2 regions of the Dyella sp. BiH032 genome follow, and region 1 is predicted to be linked to the other one. Evidence: predicted binding sites of a transcription regulator. Region 1 holds the regulator's gene; the other holds the start of a gene.

The links. The regulator FliA, encoded in region 1, starts transcription of late flagellar genes. The targets are predictions, from matches to a motif close to TAAAGTTTNNCNNNCNNNGGCCGATAA.
Region 2: the regulator FliA is predicted to act here: its motif matches at 1,993-2,019, upstream of RKE25_RS20345 (methyl-accepting chemotaxis protein).

The regions. Positions count from the first base shown of each region.
Region 1 is NZ_CP134867.1:1,487,651-1,495,772, reverse strand. It holds gene motD (flagellar motor protein MotD) at 1-852, opposite strand, end outside; gene RKE25_RS06510 (flagellar motor protein) at 849-1,589, opposite strand; gene RKE25_RS06505 (chemotaxis protein CheA) at 1,591-3,570, opposite strand; gene RKE25_RS06500 (protein phosphatase CheZ) at 3,584-4,222, opposite strand; gene cheY (chemotaxis response regulator CheY) at 4,219-4,626, opposite strand; gene RKE25_RS06490 (RNA polymerase sigma factor FliA) at 4,696-5,490, opposite strand; gene RKE25_RS06485 (MinD/ParA family protein) at 5,492-6,448, opposite strand; gene flhF (flagellar biosynthesis protein FlhF) at 6,445-7,776, opposite strand; gene flhA (flagellar biosynthesis protein FlhA) at 7,810-8,122, opposite strand, start outside.
Region 2 is NZ_CP134867.1:4,608,770-4,616,891, reverse strand. It holds gene RKE25_RS20350 (serine hydrolase) at 1-335, shown strand, start outside; gene RKE25_RS20345 (methyl-accepting chemotaxis protein) at 401-1,954, opposite strand; gene RKE25_RS20340 (TetR/AcrR family transcriptional regulator) at 2,120-2,743, opposite strand; gene RKE25_RS20335 (MBL fold metallo-hydrolase) at 2,870-3,958, shown strand; gene RKE25_RS20330 (cupin domain-containing protein) at 4,063-4,536, shown strand; gene pgaD (poly-beta-1,6-N-acetyl-D-glucosamine biosynthesis protein PgaD) at 4,539-5,012, opposite strand; gene pgaC (poly-beta-1,6-N-acetyl-D-glucosamine synthase) at 5,009-6,262, opposite strand; gene pgaB (poly-beta-1,6-N-acetyl-D-glucosamine N-deacetylase PgaB) at 6,262-8,122, opposite strand, start outside.

The sequences.
Region 1 (8,122 bases):
GGCCGCCTGGCCGGAACGGTCCGCATCGCTGTAGAAGCGCGCGGGCGCCTGCTGGTCGCTCAGCACCACGACGAGCACGCGGCGGTTGCGGTTGCGGCCTTCCTCGCTGACGTTGTCGGCAGCGGGGCGGTATTCGCCCCAGCCAATGATGCCCATGCGGTTCGGGTCGACGCCGTTCTCGGCGAACAGGCGCGCCACGCTTGCCGCGCGCGCCGCGGAGAGTTCCCAGTTGGACGGGAACACCGTGTTGCTGATCGGCTTGTCGTCGGTGTAGCCCTCGACGCGCAGCGGATTAGGGAACGGCGCGAGGATGCCCGCCACGCTGCGCAGCGTGGTGTCGGCCTCGGACGACAGCTTCGCCACGCCGCTGGGAAACAGGATGTCGGTGCGGATCTCGATCTCCAGCCAGCTCTGCGTGCGCCGCACTACCACCAGGCTGCGGTCGATCAGCGGCTGCAGCGCGTGCTGCACTTCGTCCTGGATGCGCTGCAGGTTCTGCTGCGCGGCGTCGCGGGTGGTCAACGAACCCTGCGTCATCTGCGGCGGCAGCGCCTGCGTCGGCAGCGGCACGGCCAGGTGCGGGCGCAGCGACGGCGGCGTGGTGGAGGACGAACGCTTGGCCGGCACCGGCGCGCTGGGCGTGGCGTTGTTGCTGTGCACCGGCTGGATCTGCTTGTTGTTGCCGTTGAAGGCTTCGATGATCGACTCGGACATCACGCGGTACTTGCCCTCGTTGACCACCGACACCGCGTACATCACCACGAAGAACGCCAGCAGCAGCGTCATCAGGTCGGCATAGGGAATGGCCCAGGCCTCATGATTGACGTGATCTTCGTGCTTGTGCCTTTTCATCCGAGGTAGCCCTGCAGGCGGCTCTCGATCTGGCGCGGGTTGTCGCCGCGCGCGATGGAAACCAGCCCCTCGATGATGATTTCGCGCATCTTGCCCTGCTTGTGGATCATGCCCTTCAGGCGCGCGGACATCGGCAGCATCAGCAGGTTGGCCAGCGCCACGCCGTAGATGGTGGCCACGAAAGCCGCGGCGATGCCGTGGCCGAGCTTGCTGGGGTCGGCGAGGTTCTGCATCACCGCCATCAGGCCCATCACGGCGCCGATGATGCCCATGGTCGGCGAGTAGATGCCGGCCTGCTCGAACACTTTCGCGCCGGCCAGGTCCGCGTGTTCGCGCGTGTCCTGCTCCACCTCGAGCACGCCGCGGATCTGCTCCGGTTCGCTGCCGTCCACCAGCAGCTGCAGGCCCTTGCGCACGAACGGGTCCTGCTCGGAATCGATCTGCGGCTCCAGGCCCAGCAGGCCCTGGCGGCGCGAGATCTCGCTCCAGCCGATGACGCGGCTGATCAGGTCGTTGGGCTGGTGCTGCGGCGGCTTGTAGATCATCGGCAGCATGCCGATCGCATGCTTGAGCACCTTGCCCTGGGTCTGCACCAGCAGTGCGGCGATGGTGCCGCAGAACACGATCACGAACGCGGCGGGGTTCCACAGCGCTTCGACGCTCGACCCTTTGAGGATGGTGCCGAGGATCACGACCACGAAGGCCAGGATCGTTCCGATGATGCTAACCAGGTCCATGTCAGGCGAACGCCTCTGAAGATGTGGAAGCCTTCGGCGACGCTCCCGACGCCGCCAGCCATGGGCCGCCCTCCCCGGCCAGTCCCGCCAGATCCAGCACGAGCGCCAGGCGCCCGTCGCCGGTGATGGTCGCGCCGGCCACGCCCGCCACGCCGGCGAACAGCGGGCCCAGCGGCTTGACCATCACGTCTTCGCGGCCGATCACCGCGTGCACCAGGCACCCCAGGCGCTGGTGGCCGATGTGCAGCACCACCACGTGGCGGCCGGCATCCTCCGCGGCGCCCGACCAGCCGGCCAGGTCGCCGAGCGGCAGCGCGCGGTCGCGATGCGACGCCACCAGGCAGCCGTCGAGCAGGCGGTCCTGCCCCGGCGACAGTTCGAATACTTCGTCCACGTTGCTCAGCGGCATCGCGAACAGCCGCGCGCCGACACGCACCATCAGCACGCGCACGATGGCCAAGGTCAGCGGCACCGTCAGTTCCAGCTCGCTGCCCTGACCGAGCTTCGAGCGCACCTGCAAGGTGCCGCCCAGTTCGGCGACGCGGGTCTTCACCACGTCCATGCCGACGCCGCGGCCGGAGATGTCGGAGACCTGCGCGGCGGTGCTGAAACCCGGTCGGAAGATCAGTTCCAGGCATTCCGTCTCGGACAGGCGCGCGGCCTGCGCCTGGTCGATCACGCCCTTCTCTACCGCCTTGCGGCGCAGGACGTCGGGATTCATGCCGCGGCCGTCGTCGGCCACCACGATCACGATGCGCTCGCCGCGCTGGCTCGCCGACAGGCGCACGCGTCCCTTGCGCGGCTTGCCGGCGCGCTCGCGCTCGTCCGGCATTTCCAGTCCGTGGTCGACCGCATTGCGCAGCAGATGAATCAACGGATCGGCGAGTGCTTCGACGAGGCTGCGATCCAGGTCGGTGTCTTCGCCCTCCAGCACCAGCTCGATCTCCTTGCCGAGTTGGCGCGCGAGGTCGCGCACGATGCGCGGGAAGCGCTGGAACAGCCGGCCCACCGGCTGCATGCGCATGCCGAGCACGGCGCCCTGCAATTCGTCCGCGACGCGGTCGAGTTCGCCGGCGGCCACGTTCAGCGGTTCGTCGCCGCTGCTGGCGGCGAGGCTCAGCAGCCGGTTGCGCACCAGCACCAGCTCGCCGGCGCGGTTCACCAGCGCGTCGAGGCGGCCGGTATCCACGCGCACGGTGGCTTCCGGCGGCGGCGCGGCCTTGGCCGGCGCCTTCGCGGGAGCGGGAGCAGCAGCCGACGCGGCCGACGCGGCACCGGGCGAGCCGCCCTTGCCGTGCAGGCTGTCGAGCAGCGCCTCGAATTCGGCGTCGTCGATGGTGTTGGAAACCTCGGCCTGCGCGGGCGTGCCGGGCGCCTTGCCCTTGCCGTGCAGGTCGTCGAGCAGGCGCTCGAACTCCGCGTCGTCGATCGAGCCAGACGATGTCGAATCCGACGGCGCCGGCGCGCCGGGCGCACCGCCCTTGCCGTAGAGGTTGTCGAGCAGCGCCTCGAACTCGCTGTCGTCGATGGTGCCGCCGCTTGCTTCCGCCACGGGCGGCGGAGCCGGCACCGGCGCGGGGGCCGGCGCAGGCGGGCGCGACGACGGTGGCTGCAGGCGTGCCAGCAGCACGGCGGGCGCCGCCGGCATCGGTTCCGACGACGCCAGCGCGGCCATCTGTGCATTGACCAGGTCCAGCGCTTCCAGCAACGCGTCCATCTGCGCGGCATCGAGCACCAGGTGGCCGGCGCGCGCTTCGTTGAGCAGGTCCTCCGCGTGATGGCACAGGTGCACCATCGGGTCGATGCCGAGAAAGCCCGCGCCGCCCTTCACGGTATGGAAGGCGCGGAACACGGCGTTGAGCAGATCGGCGTCGCGCGGCGACGCTTCGAGCGCGACCAGCTGCTCGCTCAGGCGCTGCACGAGCTCCCCGGCTTCGACCAGGAAGTCGTCGCGCAGCTCGGCGTCCAAGGTGGGATCCATGGGCTGCCCGTGCTCAGAAACCGAATTCGCTGAGCAGGCGGTCCGCCTCGTCCTGGCTCGACACCTTGGCGGCGGCCACCGGCGCTTCGCCGCCGGCCAGCGCGCCGGTCAGGCGCACCAGTTCCAGCAGCGAAGATTCCACGCTGCCGATGAAGGTGGCGACCTTCTTGATGCGCTGGCCCGACAGGTCCTGCCAGGACTGCGCCATCACCATGTCCGAAAGGCCCTCGCGGCACTGCGCGGCGAAGTCGCGCGCCTGCATGGCCAGTTCGGCCACGGGCTCTTCCGCGCCGCTGCCCAGCACGTCGCCGGCACGGCTTTCCAGCGCGGTGGCCTGCGGCCGCATGCGTTCGGCGAAGTCGATGCTGCGGTGGGCCGCCTTGGCGCTCATCTCCAGCACGTCGTGCAGGTTCTGGCGCGCGTCGGCGACGCTGTCCGGCACGCCTTCCTGCGCCAGCTCGCCGCCGAGGCGGCGCACCGCCTCGTGCAGGTCGCGGGCCAGCAGGCCCAGCGCGCGGAACAGATGCTGCTCGCGCTGGCGGACCATGGTGTCCAGCGCCAGCTCGAACGCTGCGCCGTCAGGACTGTTGAGCAGCTCCTGAACTTCCTGCGGCAGCGCCGCGCTCATGGGGGTGACCATCACTGCGCTCATGCGCTTGCTCCCTGGGCGGCAAGCCGCTCGAAGATCTTGTCCAGCTTTTCCTTCAGCGTGACCGCCGTGAAGGGCTTGACGATGTAACCGTTCACGCCGGCCTGGGCGGCGGCGATGATCTGGTCGCGATTGTTCTCGGCGGTGACCATCAGCACCGGCAGCGCCTTGAGCGCGGGCTCGGCGCGGATCGCGCGCAGCAGGTCGATGCCAGTCATGTTGGGCATGTTCCAGTCGGTGACGACCATGTCGAACGACTGCTGCTTGAGCATCGTCATGGCGTTCACGCCGTCGTCCGCCTCCTGGATGAGGCCGTTGCTGAAACCCAGCTCGACGAGCAGGTTGCGCACGATGCGCCGCATGGTGGAGAAGTCGTCCACCACGAGGATTTTCATGTTCTTGTCCAACGGAGGCTCCAGGGTCCTTGTGGGGGTGGGTTGGTCGAATGGGTCCGGGAAAATCGGCGGGAAACGGCGTCAGCGCTGGGCCTGGGCCGGCGCCTTCGCGCCGCCGTGCCGCCCGCCGCTGCCGGCGGCGCCCTCGGCACCGCGCCAGCCGGTCATCCGCGCGCGCAGCCGGATCAGCGCCTGCCCGTGGATCTGGCAGACGCGCGACTCCGTCACGCCGAGCACGGCGCCGATCTCCTTCAGATTCAGTTCCTGCTCGTAGTACAGCGACATCACCAACTGCTCCCGTTCGGGCAATCCGCCGATCGCCTCGACCAGGGCTTCGCGCATGCCTTCCTGCTCGAAGCGGTCCTGCGGGCTCAGGCCTTCCTGGTCGGCGACGTCGAGCGCGGCGCCCTCCTCGTCGTCCTCCGGCGCGGAGAGACTGAGCAGGCGCGCGCTGGCCGCGTCGGCCAGGATCTGGTGGTATTCCTGGGCGCTGATGCCGAGCCGGCGGATCACCTCCGCATCGCTCGCGTCCGCGCCCGTTTCGTTCTCGATCTGGCGTACCACCTCGGTCACTTCGCGCAACTTCCGGTGCACCGAGCGTGGCGTCCAGTCCGTCTTGCGCAGCTCGTCCAGCATCGCGCCGCGGATGCGGATGCCCGCATACGTCTCGAAGCTGGCCATGCGGTCCGTGGCGTAATTGCGCGCCGCTTCCAGCAGGCCGATCATCCCGGCCTGCACCAGGTCGTCCACGTCCACGCTCGGCGGGAGGCGGCCCATCAGGTGATAGGCGATGCGCCGCACCAGCGGAGCGTGCCTGCGCACCATCTCCTCCGTGCTCTCGCGTTGCAGTTGCAGATATTCGGAAGCCACGCTCATCTCACCATCCCCCATGGGCCGGGTCGGGCGCCGTCGCGGCCCGGCCGCCGAAAAAGGCGATGCGGTCGCGACCCGTCCTCTGGGGTTCACCCCATGTATCGACCACACCCGCCATTTGCTTGAATCCCCGCGCGGCCCGGCTGGCCGGCCACAGGTCCACCACCGCGCTCTGGCGGCGGATCGCCTGGCGCAGGTGCTCGTCGTAGGGAATGGCCCCCATGAAATCCAGGGCCACGTCCAGGAAGCGGTCGCACACGCGCGCGAGCTTGTCGTAGAGCTGCCGCGCCTCGCCGGCGTGGCGCACCATGTTGGCCACCACGTGGAAGCGCCGCACGCGGAAGTCGCGGCTGAGCACCTTGGTCAGCGCGTAGGCGTCGGTGAGCGAGGCCGGTTCGTCGCAGACCACCAGCACCACGTCGTCAGCCGCGGCGGCGAACATCACCACGTTGTCGGAGACGCCCGCGGCGGTGTCGACCACCAGGAATTCCGGCGGATCGGGCAGCTCGTCGAAGGCGCGGATCACCGCGGCGTGCTCGCGCGTATCCAGCTGGGCCAGGCGCCGCGCGCCGGAGCCGGCCGGGATCACCTTCAGCCCGTGCGGCGCCGGCAGCATCAGTTCGCTCAGCGTGCAGCTGCCGTCCAGCAGATGGCCGATGTGGCGCGCCGGCTGCAGGCCCAGCAGCACGTCGAGGTTGGCCATGCCCATGTCGGCATCCAGCAGCGCGACCTCGCGGCCGGCCATCGCCAGCGACATGCCGAGGTTCACCGCCACGGTGGACTTGCCGACGCCGCCTTTGCCGCCGGCCACCGCGATCGCGCGGCAGCGGCGGGGCACCGGCGCCGATGCGCCCTGCGGTACGGCGCCCGTCTCGCGAGCGTCGCCGCCGCCCATCGGATGGAAGGCCGAGAAGAGATTTTTCAGGCCCCAGGCCTGGTTGATCGCCAGCGTCGTCATCATGCGTTCGCCACGGCAAGGCCGAAACGCTCGGCCATGTCGCCCTCGTCGATGGCCGGGGCCTGGCCTTTGAGCGCCTGCGCGGCGCGGCAGACCAGCACGCGCGCGTCGGCGGCGGTGAGGTCCTCGGGCACGCGCTGGCCGTCGGCGGTGTAGTCCAGCGGCAGGCGGTGGCGGATCAGCGCCGACAGCGCGCCGCCGAGACTCGGAGCCTCGTCCAGCTTGGTGAGGATGCAGGCCTGCGGCTGCTGCGGCAGGAAGGCGCGCACCATCGTGTCCAGCGCCTGCGCCTGCGCGTTGGCGGCCAGCACCAGGCAGGTGCGCACGTCGCCGGCCGCGCGCAACAGCTCCATCTGCTGCTGCAGGCGCGGATCGCTGCCGGCCACGCCGGCGGTATCCACCAACACGACGCGGCGGCCGCGCAACACGTCGAGCACTTCGCGCAGGCTTTCGGCGTCGTGCGCCGGGAAGACGCGCGTGCCGAGCAGGCGGCCGTAGTGTTCGAGCTGTGCGGCGGCACCGATGCGGTAATGGTCCGTGCTCACCAGCGCCACCTGCGCAGCGCCGTGGCGCAGCACGGCGCGCGCGGCGAGCTTGGCGATGGTGGTGGTCTTGCCCACGCCGGTGGGGCCCACCAGGGCCATCACGCCGCCGCTGGCGGCGATGTCATAACCGGTGATGCGCAGGTTGCGGCTCAGCACGCCCAGCGGCAGGTAGCGCGCCTGGTCGGCGCTGAGCTGGTCGGGCAGTTCGTCGGCAAGCTGGCGGGCGATGTCCGCGTCGATGCCAAGCCGCGCCATGTCGCGCAGCACGCGGCCGCGCAGCGGATGGCGGCGCTGCAGGTCGTTCCACGCCAGCGAGGCCATCTGCGCTTCCAGCAGTTCGCGCAGGCTGCCCAGTTCGGCACGCATGCGCGCGGTGTCGAGCGCGGCCTGTTCCATCATCGGGTGCAGCGGCGGCGCCTCGACCGGCGCGGCAACCGCGGGAGCGGCTACGGGCGCGGGCGCTGCGGCGGCGACCGGTGCGGCCTTCAGGAGGGGTGTCACCGGCTTGGCGGCTGGCTCCTCCGCCGGCGCGCGCCGCGACCGCACCGGCAGCAGCGGCGGCGGTGCCGGTGTGTCGATCAGCTTTGCGCGGACCTGTTCCGGCAGCGGCTCGCCGGTGCGTGCGGCTTCGCGCACCAGCGACTCGTCGTAATCGACCGCCGCAATGATCTCCACGCCCTCGTCGAGGCGGCGCGTGGAAAGAATCACCGCATCCGGCCCCTGCTCCTCGCGCACTTCGCGCATGGCCTGGCGCATGTCCGCGGCTACGAATCGCTTGATCTTCATCGTTCCGTTCAACCCCTGTCCCGGCGCGCCGGATTACCGGCCCAGCGCCTGCACCAAACGCACCCGACGGTTGTCGGGAACCTCGTTGTAGGCCAGTACGTGCAGGTTCTGTGCCACGTGACGCGTGAAGCGTGCGAGCCACGGACGAAGCTGCGGCGCGACCAGCAGCACGGCCGGTTCGCCGCTCATTTCCTGGCGACGCGCGGCGTCCGCAACACCGGTCTGCAAGCGGTCGGCGAGGCCCGGCTCCACCGCGGCGCCCGCTACGCCGCCGTTTCCGAGCGACGAGAGCAGGATCTGCTCCAGCTCCGGCGCCAGCGTGATGACGGGGATCTCGGTGCCGAGG
Region 2 (8,122 bases), 1.9 Mb from region 1:
CGTTCGCGGAGCAAGGTTTCGGCGATGTCGCCGGCACTATTGCCGGGGTGCGGCGCGCTCATCCGCGGCTGCATTTGACCGAAGGTTATGTGAACGCGTGGGGCTACCGGCTGCTCCAGGAGAAGCGGACCCGGGAGGCCGTGAACGTGTTCGCCTACAACACCACGCAGTATGCCGCGAGCGCGAACGTGTACGACAGCCTCGCCGAAGCCTACGAGGCGTTGGGCGACCACGGACAGGCCATCACCAACTACCGCCTCTCGTTGGAGCGCAACCCCGGCAACGAGCACGCCAAGGGAAGGTTGGCGGTGCTGGAAAAACCATCGTCCCGCTGAGCGCGCTCAGCGAGATCTTGCCGGCGTGCCCGCGTCGCGACCTTGGGCGGCGCGGGCCTGGCCGATCAGGCCGCCTGCCGGATCTTGAAGAACGCCACCTGTTGCAGCAGCGACTGCGCCAGCTCCAGCGCAGTACGGCTGGCCGAGCTCGCTTCCTCCACCAGCGCGGCATTCTGCTGCGTGACGCTGTCGATCGTGGCGATCGCGGTATTGACCTGATGGATGCCCTGCGTCTGCTCCTGCGACGCGGCGGCGATTTCCTCGACGATGCCATTGACGTTGCGCACGCCGGCGCGGATGCCCTGCAGGGCCTGGCTGGCGCGTCCGACCAGCTCGACGCCCTGCGTCACCTTCTCCCCGCTGTCGGTGATCAGGCGCTTGATGTCCTTCGCGGCCGCAGCACTGCGTTGGGCGAGTGCACGCACCTCGGCGGCCACGACGGCGAAGCCGCGGCCATGCGGGCCGGCGCTGGCGGCTTCCACGGCGGCGTTGAGCGCGAGCAGGTTGGTCTGGAAGGCGATCTCATCCATCAGGGCGATGATCTGGGCGATGTCGCCGCTGGCGCGGTGGATGCCATGCATGGCGTCCATGGCCTCGTGCGCGACTTCGCCGCCGCGCTCGGCGTCCTTGCGCACCGCCTGCGTGAGTTCGCGGGCCTGCTCGGCGCCTTCGGCGTTGCGGCTGACCGTGGCAGTCATCTGTTCCATCGATGCCGCGGTTTCCTCGATCGACGCAGCCTGTTCCTGCGTGCGGTTCGACAGATGGTCATTGCCCGCGGAGATGTCGCGCGCGGCTGCGGCCACCTGCTCGGCGACGATGCGCACGTCGCCGACCATCGCGGCCAGCTTGCCGTCCATGGTCTGCAGTGCGCGCAGGGTATCGGCGAACTCGTCGTTGCCTTCCACCTGCAACGCATTCGCCAGATGCCCTTCGCTGATCGCCGTGGCCAGGCCGCGGGCGCGCATCAGCGGAGTCATGATGCGGCGGGTGGTGAGGACGGACAGCAGCACGGCGATCGCGATGGCGCCGATCACGGCGATGCCCGACACGCTCATCGCCGTGATGGCGCGGGCATGCAGTTGCGGCTCGATGCCGTCCACGCGGCGGTCGGCCTCGGCGGCGAGGGCGGCAGACAGATCGTCCAGCGCACGGATGGAATCTTTGAACTGGGTGAAGAACGTATTGGCGTCGCGCGTACTGGCCAGCGTGTGCGCGGCCACGCGGGCCATGGCCCCTTCGTAGCCTTCCGTATAGGTCTTCAGGTGGCCGGCGAAGCGATCCGCCGAGGCCGTGCCGGCCGGGAAGGCGCGCATCGCATCGAGGTCGCGCAGCGTACGGTCGTGCACCTGCGTCCACTTGCCGTGATACGACGCGACGGCGTCGGTATCGCCGATGTTGATGAAGCTGTCTTTCTCGAAGCGACGCAGTTCCAGCAGGTCGGCCTGAACGCGACGGATGACGGTGGAGAACCTGACGTCGCCCTGCAAGGTGGCGACGGCAGTGCGGTTGAGGCCGAGGATGCCCCAGCCGCCGGCGACGGCCGTGGCGAGCACGAGCAGGGTGAGGAGGCCGAAGGCGGAGGCGAGACGGGCGCGGACGGTAAAGCGTTTGGCGGACATGCGAGCGGCTGCGTGTGGCGATAGCGGGTATGACCCAGGTATCGGCCCCGCCGCGCCAAGCTTGATGGCGCAAAACGCTGCGGGCGCAGGAAAAAAGCGCTAAGTGCGAGCTAAGTTTTCGCCGTCCTGTGCGGCTTGTTTACGCCGCGGGAGAACGCGCGCCGTTCAAGCGTAGTAAGCCAGGAACATGTCGACGGCCGACTCGGCGACGCGCTTGCGCTCCCTGGGCGTCAACGGTGGCTGTCCCAGCGTGATCTGCGGCCAGAACGCGAAGGTCTTCACCAGTCCCTGCAATTGGTGCGCGGCGAAGACCGGGTCCTTGATCTTCAGGCGGCCGTCCGCCTTGGCGGCGCGCAGCCACACGGTCAGCCCCTCTTCGCGTTCGTTCATGCGCGCGACCATGTCCTGCGCGCGTTCGGGCGAATGGATCGCCGCGGCGATGGCGACGCGTGCGAGCGAGGCGAATGCCTCGTCGTTGAGCAGGCGCAGTTTCTGCGCGACCAGTTCCAGCAGCTGGTCGCGCAGCGGGAGGTCGGTGCGGTAGGCGAGGTCTTCGCCGTCGTGGCTGGCTTTCCAAAGCTGGTGGAGGATCTCGGCGAACAGCACCTCCTTGCTCGGGAAGTGGTTGTACACCGTGCGCTTGGAGACATCGGCCCGGGCCGCGATGCGGTCCATGCTGGTGGCCTCGTAGCCGGCGGTGCGGAATTCGTCGATGGCGGCCTCCACGATGGCGGCGCGCTTGAGGTCGGTAAGGCGGGCGGGGCGGGCTGGCGTGGGCATGACCCGGATTTTACACCCATGGGTTTACTTTTCGTCCACATCGAAACTACACTGCTCGGTGTAGTTTCCTCTTGCCCCTCCTTCCGAGAAACGCCGATGAGTACCGTGATCGCCCTGATCGCCGCCGCCCTGGCCATGCTGGCCGGCCTGCGCGCACGGCGCCGCCCTGGCCCGGATGCCTACGGGACGTCCCCACAGCGCCGCGACGGCCGCTTCCGCAATCCCGCGCCGCGCCCGGCCGAAGGCCTGGGCAAGATGCTGGGCATCATCTGGAACATGATGACCAACAAACCGCGCGATTCGGTGCCTGATGCGCCGCTGTCGGTGCAGCGTCTCACCCGGGCACAGCTGGAGGCGGCGCCGGACCGCAGCCTTTATCGCCTGGGCCACTCCACCCTGCTGTTGAAGCTGCATGGCGGCTTCTGGCTGACCGACCCGGTCTTCGCCGAGCGCGCCTCGCCGTTCCGCTGGATGGGGCCGAAGCGCTTTCACTCACCACCGATCGCCTTGCACGAACTGCCGCCGATTCGCGGCGTCGTGCTCTCGCACGACCATTACGACCATCTGGACCGCGACACCATCGAGTACCTGGCCAGCCGCGTGGACGTGTTCCTGGCGCCGCTTGGCGTTGGCGACCGGCTGGTGGCATGGGGCGTGGATGCGTCCAAGGTGCGCCAGCTCGACTGGTGGCAGGAGACCGAGGTCGACGGTGTCCGTTTCGTCGCCACGCCTGCGCAGCATTTTTCCGGCCGCGGGATGTTCGACGGGGACCGCACGCTATGGGCTTCTTGGGCGATCATCGATGAGGACTTGCGCGTGTTCTTCAGCGGCGACACGGGTTACTTCGACGGATTCAAGGCCATCGGCGAGCGGCTTGGGCCGTTCGACGTCACTTTCATCGAAACCGGCGCCTACGATCCGCAATGGCCTTACGTGCACATGCAGCCGGCCGAGTCGGTGCAGGCGCACCTGGACTTGCGCGGCCGTTGGATGCTGCCGATCCACAACGGCACGTTCGACCTAGCGATGCATCGCTGGCAGGACCCGTTCGAACAGGTGAGCGCGCTGGCATCCTCACACGGCGTGGCATTGTCCACGCCACGCATGGGCGAACGCCTGGACCTGGCGGCGCCGCATGCGGGCGAGCGCTGGTGGCGGCTGTTCGAATCGCCCGCGTCCACCGGTTCCTACGTGCCGGCGGCGATCGACGCGGACGCGCGTTGAGCGCGCAGACGAGCGCCCGCCGGGGTGCCGGCGGCGCCGTCGGTTTGTTCGCTCGGCGGCCAGCGGAGATACTCCCCGTCTGACATCGGCGGCGGGGAGCGGTCATGAATACACCACGCGAGTTGCTGAAGGCATCGGCCATCGAAGCGATGCCGGCGCAGCGCAACGTGCACTCGCTCAATCCGAAGGCGGTGCGGTTGCGCAAATCCCTTGGCGACGCGACGGGGCTCACGCAGTTCGGCTTCCACATGATCACGCTGCTGCCGGGGAACGAGTCGTCCGAGTACCACCGGCACCTTTACGAGGAAGAGTGCGTCTACGTGCTTTCCGGGCAGGGCGAGGCGGACATCGGCGAGGAGCGTTGCCCGATTGCGGCCGGCGACTTTCTGGGTTTTCCACGACGGGGTCCGGCACACGTGTTGCGCAATACCGGCGACGAGCCGCTGGTGCTGCTGGTGGCCGGGCAGCGGCTCGAGCAGGACGTTTGCGACTATCCGCGGCTGGGCAAGCGCTTGTACATCAATGGCGACCATGAGGACCTGGTCGCGGTGGAGCACGTCCGCCGCGAGCGGCTCTGACGTCAGCCGGCGGCAAGGCGCTGCGCGACGGCGTCCGTTTCCATGCGATGCACGACCTGCTCGCCCTCGGGAAACTCCAGCACCATGCGCGGGGCGTGCTGCATCCAGGTCGCCGTGGCCTGGTGTACGCCCAGGGCGGTGGCGATGGCGCGGCGCTCGACGGAACGGGCGTGGCGCCGCCGGTCCACGCCGGCAAAACGCAGATAGTTGTAGGACGCCCAGACGGCCATGACGAACCCGCAGGCGAGCGCCAGCGCGAGCAGAGTCGCCAGGTCGTGCCCGCCGTGACCGTGCTCGCGCACGACGACTTCCACGTAGCCGACGCGGAAGCCCAAGGCCCAGGCAACGAGCGTCGCCAGTGGAAGCCACAGGGCCATCCATGCCATCCAGGCCACCAGCGTGGCGGTGGTGAACAGCGCACGGCGCGCCGGATGCTGACGCTCGGGACGATGGATCAGGATGGCTTCGGCTTTCATCGTATACCTCGGTCGGGGCTGACCCACACGGCGCGCGTGCCCTTGCGCTTGAGCAGGGCTTTCGGCAGCGCGGCCACGGTAGTGGCCGTGCTCAGCAGCCAATAGGTCAGCGGGTACCAGATCATCCAGTAGTAGTTGCGGCCCACGCGTGCTTCGTAGCGCCGGTCGATCAGTGTGCTGATGCCGAATTGCAGCAGGCACACGATGCCCAGCATCACGCCGTGCCACTGCGGTAGAAGGGTGGCGATGCGCAGTGGCGGCGGCAGCGTGGTGAAACGGCCCAGCACCCAAAGCGCGATGATCGTCGCCATCACATAGGCCCAGACCAGGCTGAGCAGGTATTCCAGCGCCACCGGCCACATGCGGCGGCGGCGCCAGGCCAGCAGCACGCGGCTATAGCGCAGCATCACTTCCACGCCGCCCTGGGCCCAGCGCAGACGCTGCTTCCACAGGCCGCGCAGGGTCTCGGGCATGAGGATCCAGCACAGCGCATTGGGCTCGTAGCGGATGTCCCAGTGGCGCATCTGCAGGCGCCAGCTGATGTCGATGTCCTCGGTGACCATGTCGGTGTTCCAGTAGCCGACGTCGTGCAGTGCGCTGCGACGGAAGCAGGCGATCACACCGGACACGGTGAATACGCGGCCGTAGACGCGCTGTGCGCGCTTGATCAGGCCGATGATCGAGGAGAATTCGCCCACCTGGAGCTTGCCGAGGAGGGTGGAGCGGTTGCGGATGCGCGGGTTGCCGGTGACCGCGCCTACGCGCGGGCTGCCGATCATATGGCCGATCATCCAGTGCGTGGCGTACTCGTCGAGCAGCGCATCGCCGTCCACGCACACCAGGAAGTCGCCGCGCGCCGCCATGGCCGCCATGCGCAGGCCCATGGCCTTACCCTGGTTGCTGGCGAAGTGGATCACGCGCAGGCGGGGGAACTCCGCCTGCAGCGCGTCGAGTTGCGTACCGGTGTCGTCGGTCGAGCCGTCGTTGACGGCGATGATCTCGAAGTGCGGATAGCGTTGCGCGTCGAGGTGGGCGATGGTCTCGCGCACCTGCGCACCTTCGTTGTGGCAGGGCACGATCAGGCTGACCAGGGGGTAGTGCAGCAGCGCCGGCGGCCGGGTGCGCGGTGCCTGTCCCCGTTCCCAGCGCAGGTAGTAGATCAGGCCGCCGCTCATCCAGAAGAAGGACATCAGCAGCGGATAGTAGAAGGCGAAGTCGAGCAGCGCCGTGGCGATGTCGCGCAGGTCCATCACGGCTCCCGGTACGGGTGTTCGGCGGCGGAGATGTACGGGCGGATCGCTTCGAGCGCGGGCTGGTCGGCGACGAAGTTGTCCGGGTAGTAGCCCAGGTGGCGGGCGCCCTGCGCCTGCAACAGGCGCAGCCGCGCGCCGAGCACGGACGGTGGCACCGGCTTGCCGCCGGCACGCCAGTCCACCGCGGCCAGTTCGAACACGGTGCGGTCCAGGCCATGCGGCTGCGCCGCGACCGCGGCGGCCAGCCGTTCGAACCAGGTATTCGTGGCGGGCGTCCTGTCGAGCTGCGGCATGGCCATCAGCCCGGTGTAGTCGTAGGCGGCGTTGAACGCGGCCAGGCTCTGCGCGAACCAGGCTTCCGACGCGGGCTCCAGCACCGGGCGTGCGTAGAGGTTGCGCGCGGTCTTGAGCTGCGCGCGCCATTGCCGGGCGCGGTCGGCTAGTTCGAGGGTGAAGTCGATCAGGTACTGCGTGCGTTGCGCCGGCTTGCTGGCGGCGAGCGGGCCGAGCGCGTCCGTGTCGCGCAGGTAGGCGTCGTCGGAGAACAGCAGGCCGGACATGCCGCCGTGCATGGCGAGGTCTTCGTAGACGTCGCCGATCATGGCGCGTACGCGCGGGTCCCACGGTGCAAGGCGGTAGTGGTCGCCGTCGCCGCCATGCCCGAGCGACGGCAGGTCGCCGCCGCCGGGAAAGCGGAACGCCAATACCGGCATCCATGCATAGACGTCCACCTCGCAGCGCGTGCGCAGCTGCCACGCCACACGGGCAAACAGGTCGGCGCGCATCGGCAGGTGGCGGTTGGGGAAGTACACCGCGTCGGCCACGCCGTCGCCATCCGGATCGGCATAGGTCTGCAGCCATACCTGGCTCGGCTTCATGCGGCGGATGCGGTCGAGCAGCGCGGAAAGGTTCTTCTCCTGTTGGGCCGGGTCGGGGTCGTAGACGTAGTCCAGATCCACCTGCACGACGCGTTGCGGATCGATCGCGCGCTGGCGGTAGATCAGCGAGGCCAGACCGTCGACGCCGATGTCGTCGGCGATCAGCAGGCGGGGGATGTTGCGGCCTTCCGTCAGTTGCGCGGGTTCGTCGTCCAGGCTCAGCGAGATCGTCATGCCCAGCGCGGCTGCCTCGGCCTGGGCCACACGGTTGTAGGCGCCGTAGGGCCATACGATCGCGCGCGGGCGCTGGCCAGTGTGCACGGCGATGTCGTCGGCGCTGCGCCTCAGGTCCGCACGGATGCGCGCGCGGTAGGCGTCCGGCGTTTCGTAACCGCGTTTCGCGTCATAGGCGAGAGCGAGCGCCGCCGGCATGGTGTTGCCTTGCGCGTTGGCGACGACGCCTTGGTGCAGGTCGTAGGTATGCGAGGCGATCTCCACCAGGCCGGAGGCGCGCATCTCGTTGACCTGCTGCCAATCGACGAAGCATTCGCGGCCGCAGCCTTCGCCGTTGTAGTCGAAGCGCTTGCCCGCCGGGAGATCCATCCACGAGCCTTCCAGCGCGAACAACGCGGGGTAGCCGTAGGCGCGCAGCAGCGGGAATACGCGGGTGTAGAAGCTGGCGAGGCCGTCGTCGAAGGTGAGCAGCACGGCCTTCGGCGGCAGCGCGTGGTCGCCGCGCTGCGCGGCGACCACATCGTCCAGGCTCACCATGTGGAAGCCGTTGCCGCGCAGCCACTCGAAGTGGGCGATGAGGTGGTCGGTGCTCATCGCCGTGCTGTCGAGCCGGCCGGCGTCGCGGATGTCGTCGCGCACGTCGTGGTAGTTCAGCACGATCAGCGGCGGCAGCGGCTGGCGCGATGGGAGCGGGCCGGACAGCGCGGCGAGGCGATCGGCCGCGGTGGCCGGGACGGCGGCGAAG